Regions from separate parts of the Yersinia sp. SCPM-O-B-9106 (C-191) genome, predicted to be linked through region 1. Evidence: predicted binding sites of a transcription regulator. Region 1 holds the regulator's gene; the other holds the start of a gene.

Region 1 (4,182 bases):
TGATGAAGCAAGTCGGTAAACCTTATCGCTGGGGCGGTACCTCCCCTAATACAGGTTTTGATTGCAGCGGGCTTATTTATTACGCCTATAAAGATGTCATCAGAATAAAAATGCCGCGTACAGCGAATGAAATGTATCATTTACGCGATGCTGCGCCGGTTAAGCGCGCTGAATTAGAAAGTGGGGATTTAGTCTTCTTTAATATAGCTAATCGTGGTGTTGCTGATCATGTCGGTGTTTATTTAGGCAACGGCAAATTTATTCAGTCGCCGCGTACGGGTGAAGACATTCGTATTAGCATGCTAGATAATGACTACTGGCAAGATCATTATGTTGGCGCTCGCCGCGTCGTAACACCCAAAACTATTCGCTAATCAGAATCTATTCGCTAATAAAAACCATTCACTAATATCGAACCCGGTAACGCTATCGGGTGCCAATAACCCAATCATCACTCCCCTTAATCGAATAACATCAGTGCATGGTTTTTACGCAATACCCCATCAAACGATATGGTTATCTCTGTCATTTCTGTTGAAAGTTGTTAAGATTAATACCCACAACAAAAATACAACAATTACGATTTTAACCGCCCCTCACCCTATCTTAGCGACTGCGAAAGATCGGATTTGAGGAGCAAACACCCTGAGCAACCCCGAAAGGAGAGAGCGATGTCTTTTGAATTACCGGCATTACCTTATGCACAAAATGCACTGGAACCGCACATTTCTGCAGAAACGCTGGAGTACCATTACGGCAAGCACCACAACACTTATGTGGTCAACCTCAATAATCTGATTAAGGATACTGAGTTTGCGGGTAAATCCTTGGAAGAGATTATTAAAACCTCCAGTGGCGGTGTCTTTAATAATGCAGCCCAAGTCTGGAACCACACCTTTTACTGGCACTGTTTATCACCAAATGGTGGCGGCGAACCTACTGGCAAAGTTGCCGATGCCATTAATCAATCCTTTGGTTCTTTCGCTGAATTTAAAGCACAATTTACTGATGCGGCAGTGAAAAACTTTGGCGCAGGCTGGACGTGGCTGGTCAAAAAAGCGGATGGCACACTGGCGATTGTCAGTACCTCAAATGCGGCAACACCGCTGACGACTGCGGATAAACCACTGCTGACGGTGGATGTATGGGAGCACGCTTACTATATTGATTATCGTAATGCGCGACCAAAATATCTGGAGAACTTCTGGGCTTTAGTGAATTGGTCTTTCGTTGAGAAAAATTTAGCCTGATACCGCGCAAACAGAAAGATACACACGTGGTTATTATCAGTAGAAATAATTAAGGGCGGGTTAACCGCCCTACTAATGGCTTCATACCGGCAAGCGGTTTAATTAATTCATTACCGCCACGAAGCTAAAAACAATAATCATTGCCAGCGCACCAACAGTCGTAATCAGCGACATTTTCAGATTGGTATCCATAAAAACTCCTCAGCCGGTTAATCTTTATACTCGTCATACTTCAAGTATAGTAAGGTAAAGGCACACAATTAGTGCGTTAAATCATTTTCCCACAGTTAAGAAAAAAAATCTTGTGCTCATTACGCACTTTATAACATTGATTAACGCTTTCACTTTTCCTCCAGATCAGCCAAAATTCGCAGTTCATAACTGTATGCCGACTCATAACGTCCAATAAAACCTCTCAGACAGCCTGCTGATTCAACTTACCAGCCTACTATCGTGTTTCTGTCTGAGCGGTGTTCGAGTCATACGGGCAAACGATTAACATAATACTTACCTGCTGTAACAGGTGAGCTTAGGAGTCATTCTTTTTATGGCAACGATTAAAGATGTGGCCAAACACGCGGGTGTGTCCACCACCACCGTTTCGCACGTTATCAATAAAACTCGTTTCGTCGCCGAAAATACCAAAGCCGCTGTGTGGGCGGCCATTAAAGAGCTGCATTATTCGCCCAGTGCTGTGGCCCGCAGCTTGAAAGTTAATCACACTAAATCAATTGGTTTGTTGGCAACATCCAGTGAAGCACCCTATTTTGCTGAGGTGATCGAAGCGGTTGAAAATAGTTGTTATAGCAAAGGTTACACCCTGATTTTATGTAACTCTCATAATAATCTTGATAAACAAAAAGCCTATCTATCCATGCTGGCGCAAAAGCGTGTCGATGGATTATTGGTGATGTGTTCTGAATACCCTGAACAATTGCTGGGGATGTTAGAAGATTATCGCAATATTCCAATGGTGGTGATGGACTGGGGTACCGCCCGTGGCGATTTTACTGACTCGATTATTGATAATGCATTCGAAGGTGGCTATTTAGCTGGCCGTTATCTTATTGAGCGCGGTCATCGTGATATCGGTGCTATTCCCGGTCAGTTATCACGGAATACCGGTGGTGGTCGCCATCAGGGCTTCCTGAAAGCACTGGAAGAGGCCAATATCCCGCTACGTGACGAATGGGTGGTTCAGGGGGATTTTGAGCCAGAATCCGGTTATAAAGCTATGCACCAAATTCTGACGCAAAAACACCGCCCGACCGCCGTATTCTGTGGCGGCGATATTATGGCGATGGGGGCAATATGCGCGGCGGATGAATTGGGCCTGCGGGTGCCACAAGATATTTCGGTGATCGGCTATGATAATGTGCGCAATGCGCGGTATTTCTCACCGGCGCTAACCACTATTCATCAGCCAAAAGAGAGATTAGGTGAAACCGCTTTTGCCATGTTGCTCGACAGAATTGTCAGTAAACGCGAAGACCCACAAACGATTGAAGTACACCCTAAGCTGGTCGAGCGCCGCTCTGTTGCTGATGGCCCCTACCGCGATTACCGCCGTTAATCTTCACCTGCCGGTAGCCCTCATGTTACCGGCAGCTAACGCTGTGCGTTCAGTCCTCAATCACGGCATTATCATCTTTTAGCCATTCATTATTAAGTGTGACACTGTCACCTAAATACGCCAGCATCCATGCTAAAGCTGGCGAATGATTATTCTGCTCCCACGTCAAACAACACGGGCTATCAGGAAGTGGCTCGGCCAAGGTTAATACCACCAGTTTCCCTTGTTCAATCAAGGGCGACACCATATGCGCGGGCACCATTCCGACACATAATCCTGCACACAGGCAATCTATTCCCGTCGCCCAATCGGGTGCCACTAAACGCTGTTGGTTATCCAAGGTCCAGGTGTCTCGTTTCGGCAGATTTCGCGCGGTATCCTCCAAACAGAGTGAGGGATAAGGCCGCAATTGGTCATCAATAAGGGAACCGGTTAAGTGGGCTAAGGGGTGATTGACGCTCACCACACAATGCCAAGTCAAAAAGCCCATGTCGCGGAAGATAAACCGCCCGCCAACCGGAATGGCGCGAGTCGCCCCAATGGCCATTTCAGCTTGGCCATCCGCCAGTGCATCCCAGACACCATTAAATACCTCATAGCGTACCCGCAGTTCGATATCAGGAAAATGGCGATAAAAATCCAATACTAAGCGGCGACTCCGCTGAGGTTTGACGATTTTATCGATCACGATATTGAGTTGCCCACGCCACCCATTCGCCACTTGCTGGCACTGTCGCCGCGTGCCATTCATTTTTTTGATAACATCTCGGGCTTCTTTGATAAAAACCCTGCCCGCTTCCGTCAATTCTACATCCCGGTGACGCCGTACAAATAACGGCACGGCCAGCCATTCCTCCAACTGGCGCACGGTATAACTTACCGCTGACGGGACGCGGTGCAATTCTTGAGCAGCAGCGCTGAAACTCCCGGTGCGGGCAACTGCATCGACCACATCCAATGAATATTCTGACCACATGATTCTGCACTTCCCTTAGACTGAATATTTACTATCAATTTTTTTGATAGCATGGCGCAAATATTACCGTTTCACAACAGAATAGCTCGCCGCTAGAATGCCCCCCGCAATGGAATTTCCATGATAAGAGTTTTGCCTGCAAAATTATAATGAGACACAAAAAATGAAAACGACTTCTAGTTTCATGTTCTACCTGGCCGGTTTGAGCATGTTGGGGTACCTGGCCACCGACATGTATTTGCCTGCCTTTGGCGCTATGCAACAAGAGCTGCGCACCTCTGCCGGCTCCATCAGTGCCAGCCTCAGTATCTTTCTCGCTGGTTTCGCTATCGCTCAACTTATCTGGGGGCCTGTTTCCGATAAGTTAGGCCGTAAACCTGTGC
Region 2 (4,182 bases), 1.7 Mb from region 1:
CCGCAATTTGATTACGGCCCGCCCCGATAATCGGATGGGTTGGCACATATCCTCTTGCGGTAACCTGACAATCCAGCGGCTATCATTCGATAGTCGTCGGTCAAAGCGTTCAACAATCAATGCCTTTTGGTCTTCAAACCGGCCAATTTCACAGCGGGCGGCCTTGTTCGTTTGCTAACCATTCTTGGGCATAACTCAGTGATTCTTCGCCTCGTTTTTTTTCCCAATAACCAACTCGCTGGCCGTTCATCCAGATATTGAGCCGTTGAGTTCGACGAGTCATATCACCAATCCTCTTGTTTTGATGGTAAATGTTTTGACGGTAAATTTATCGCCGGACTTTTTTCTGACGGGTGCGTTTTACTGGGATGCGAGCTGGCGTTTTTTTTCTCACCAAGGATCAGCTCGATATCTAAAAGATGCAATATTTTAAAAAGTCGTTCAACACTGGCCGATGCAGGATTAGCCTCAAGCTTTGCATAGGACTGTTGGGTAATGCCTAATAGTTGGGCCAAGCTGGCCTGAGTCAGCCCTTTATTCTTTCGAAAGCCAATTAATGTAGGGCGCAATTGACTCAAAATTTTAATAGGATAATCCATCAAGACCTCCGCAGGGAATGGTGCGCAATAACATAATACAGCATATAAACTGTAATCTCACAATACAACGAATAAGCTGTAAATCAGAAATACAGACTATAAGTTGTGATTTGATAATACAGCTTTTAGGTTGTTATGGTGGATTACAATCTAAAGGCTGTTTTATGATGATATCAGAATAAATAACGTTATCTGGCTCTCGACTATAATAACTTCTTTAGCATTGTAACTTTCTCGGTCGCTTATCATATGGAGCATGGTTATGGTCATTGTTCACCATCTGAATAATTCACGTTCACAACGAATCTTGTGGATGCTGGAAGAGTTACAAGTTCCCTACGAGTTGAAGCGCTATCAGCGCGACCCCGGCAGCTTGTTGGCACCACCGGAGTTGAAAAAAATCCATCCGTTGGGGAAATCGCCAGTGATTACTGATGGCGACCTGACACTGGCGGAATCAGGAGCCATTATCGAGTATCTACAGGAAACCTATGATGCACAGGGCTTGTTTAAGCCCACCGGCCATTATGATCGCCAACAATTCCGTTATTGGATGCATTATGCCGAAGGGTCATTGATGCCGTTGCTGGTGATGAAGCTTATTTTCAGCCGCTTCGGTGGGCCGCCAGTGCCGTGGATTATTCGCCCGGTAGCCAAGGCATTGGGTGATGGGGTACAAAAAAGTTATTTGAATAAGCAAATAGCCACTCATCGCGATTATCTGGAACAACATTTAGCAAAGAATCAATGGTTTGCCGGCAGTGATTTCAGTGCCGCAGATATTCAAATGAGTTTTCCTATCGAGGCAATCAACACCCGTAATGGGCTTGAGGGTTTCCCAAAACTGCAAAATTTCTTGGTGCGTATCCATCAGCGCCCGGCTTATCAGCAGGCGATTGAAAAGGGCGGCGCTTTCAAATTAGAAAATGGATAAATCTACATGGGTTCCCTAATTAATGTCTCCCAGACAAATTAATGTAAGAAAATGCATTAAATGTCGCTTTCTGATGTTGATTAGTCGCTACGAATAGCTAGATAATCGTTTGCCTTACAATAAGGCTATTTTATTTGCCATTTTGAACTTGGGCAGTGCTAAAAATCCTCACGTACTGAGTGTACGCTCCGGTTTTTGCGCGCTGGCCGCGTCCAAACTGCCTGCAACAATGACGCTTATTGTAGTTTTTCTTCGATTTTTTTCAGTCATGCGTGTTTCCAGCTAATCGTTTGCTATTTTCTCCGTCATATCGGCGTTGGGAGAATTGACGAGTTAATCGGCAGAGACGGAAACGATTACGTTTGGAAAGGGCACGGGCTTGTTGACTACTTTAAAATGACACACAGGGGACATAACCATGTCTAGCACCAATCCTCAGGGGAACCAGGCAGTCAAGCCAAAAGGTTCGCTTGATGCGTTTTTCAAGCTTAGTGAACGTGGCAGTAATGTACGCCAGGAAGTGCTGGCCGGCCTGACGACTTTTCTTGCCATGGTTTATTCGGTCATTGTTGTGCCGAGTATGTTAGGTAAAGCGGGCTTCCCCCCAACCGCAGTGTTTGTTGCTACCTGTCTGGTTGCTGGCTTGGGTTCTTTGTTGATGGGGTTGTGGGCGAATTTGCCAATGGCCATTGGCTGCGCCATCTCATTGACGGCGTTTACAGCATTTAGCTTGGTATTGGGCCAGCACATCAGTATTCCTGTCGCCTTGGGCGCGGTATTCCTGATGGGCGTGCTGTTTACTATAATCTCCGTCACCGGTATCCGCTCGTGGATATTGCGTAACTTGCCGATGGGCGTAGCACACGGTACCGGCATTGGTATTGGTTTGTTTTTGCTGCTCATTGCCGCGAATGGTGTCGGCTTGGTAATCAAAAACCCGATTGAAGGTTTGCCAGTCGCGCTGGGCGCTTTTACTTCTTTCCCGGTTATTATGACGTTATTGGGCTTGGCGGTGATTTTCGGGCTGGAAAAACTGCGGGTACCGGGTGGTATTCTGTTGGTGATTATTGCCATCTCAATTATCGGCCTGATTTTTGACCCAAGTGTGACTTACCAAGGGCTGTTTGCCATGCCAAGCCTGGCAGATGCTAACGGTAACTCATTGATTTTCAGTCTTGATATCATGGGCGCACTGAATCCTGTGGTGCTGCCAAGTGTGTTGGCGTTGGTGATGACGGCAGTCTTTGATGCTACCGGCACCATTCGCGCGGTAGCTGGGCAAGCCAACTTGCTGGATAAAGACGGCCAGATTATCAGTGGCGGCAAAGCGCTGACCTCTGACTCGGTCAGCAGCATCTTCGCCGGTTTGGTCGGCGCGGCACCAGCGGCAGTTTACATTGAATCCGCTGCTGGCACGGCGGCTGGCGGCAAAACCGGTATGACGGCCACTGTCGTCGGTATTTTGTTCCTGTTTATGCTGTTCCTTTCTCCGCTTTCCTATTTGGTTCCGGCATATGCGACGGCACCTGCGCTGATGTATGTCGGTTTGTTGATGTTGAGCAATGTCGCTAAATTGGATTTCGAAGATTTCGTTGATGCAATGTCCGGCCTGCTCTGCGCGGTGTTTATCGTGCTGACTTGTAATATCGTCACCGGTATTATGCTGGGCTTCAGTTCACTGGTGATTGGCCGCATTTTCTCTGGTGAATGGCGTAAATTGAACCTCGGCACCGTGATTATCGCGGTTGCGCTGGTGGCATTCTATGCTGGTGGCTGGGCAATCTAAGCTCTCTGATATTGGGGGTATCCTGCCCCCAATATTGTCACCAGACTAATATCCCTATTTTCTTTGTTTTTCCTGCCATCAATTACCGATTTTTTTCCCCGCTGCGCAAAAAATTGATCTACTATCAAAAGCTACGCTTCGGCCCTGTCTATGGGGGGGGCGCTCAGGTTTTAAGTTGAAATAAATTAAGTTGAGTCGAGTCTAAGGAAAGCATGGAAATCTTTTTTACAATCCTCATCCTGATTTTGGTGGTGTCGCTTTCCGGCGTCGTCACCCGGATGTTGCCGTTTCAAATCCCTCTCCCATTAATGCAGATTGTTTTTGGTGCCTTATTGGCTTTCCCCCACTTTGGTTTGCATGTTGATTTTGACCCTGAATTATTCTTGGTGCTGTTTATTCCGCCGCTGTTATTTGCTGACGGCTGGAAAACACCGACACGGGAATTTATCCACCATGGGCGGGAAATATTTGGTCTAGCCCTGGCTTTGGTGTTGGTCACGATTGTGGGCGTCGGCTACCTGATTTACTGGATGGTGCCGGGTATTCCGCTGGTCGCCGCCTTTGCGCTGGCGGCGGTATTGTCGCCAACTGATGCGGTGGCGTTGTCCGGTATTGTGGGGAAAGGGCGCATACCTAAATCGATTATGGGCGTACTGGAAGGGGAGGCATTGATGAATGATGCTTCCGGTCTGGTGGCGCTGAAATTTGCCATTGCCGTGGCGATGGGCACCATGGTGTTTACGGTTTCCGGCGCGACGCTAGAATTCTTGAAAGTGGCGATTGGTGGGCTGTTGGCCGGTGTGGCTGTTACCTGGCTATACAGTAAATCGCTGCGTTTGATGAGCCGCTGGAGTGGTGATGAC

The links. The regulator PurR, encoded in region 1, represses purine synthesis genes. The targets are predictions, from matches to a motif close to CANGCAAACGTTTGCNTG.
Region 2: a site for PurR is predicted at 1,879-1,896, ahead of OP863_RS17940 (NCS2 family permease). Genes of this name have one in related genera too.

The regions. Positions count from the first base shown of each region.
Region 1 is NZ_CP110791.1:2,316,747-2,320,928, forward strand. It holds gene OP863_RS10630 (C40 family peptidase) at 1-374, shown strand, start outside; gene sodB (superoxide dismutase [Fe]) at 672-1,250, shown strand; gene OP863_RS10640 (YnhF family membrane protein) at 1,353-1,442, opposite strand; gene purR (HTH-type transcriptional repressor PurR) at 1,798-2,823, shown strand; gene punR (DNA-binding transcriptional activator PunR) at 2,873-3,799, opposite strand; gene punC (purine nucleoside transporter PunC) at 3,963-4,182, shown strand, end outside.
Region 2 is NZ_CP110791.1:3,968,996-3,973,177, reverse strand. It holds gene OP863_RS17960 (hypothetical protein) at 1-46, opposite strand, end outside; gene OP863_RS20025 (hypothetical protein) at 1-120, opposite strand, end outside; gene OP863_RS17955 (HipA N-terminal domain-containing protein) at 149-283, opposite strand; gene OP863_RS17950 (helix-turn-helix transcriptional regulator) at 285-599, opposite strand; gene OP863_RS17945 (glutathione S-transferase family protein) at 862-1,533, shown strand; gene OP863_RS17940 (NCS2 family permease) at 1,952-3,319, shown strand; gene OP863_RS17935 (Na+/H+ antiporter) at 3,532-4,182, shown strand, end outside.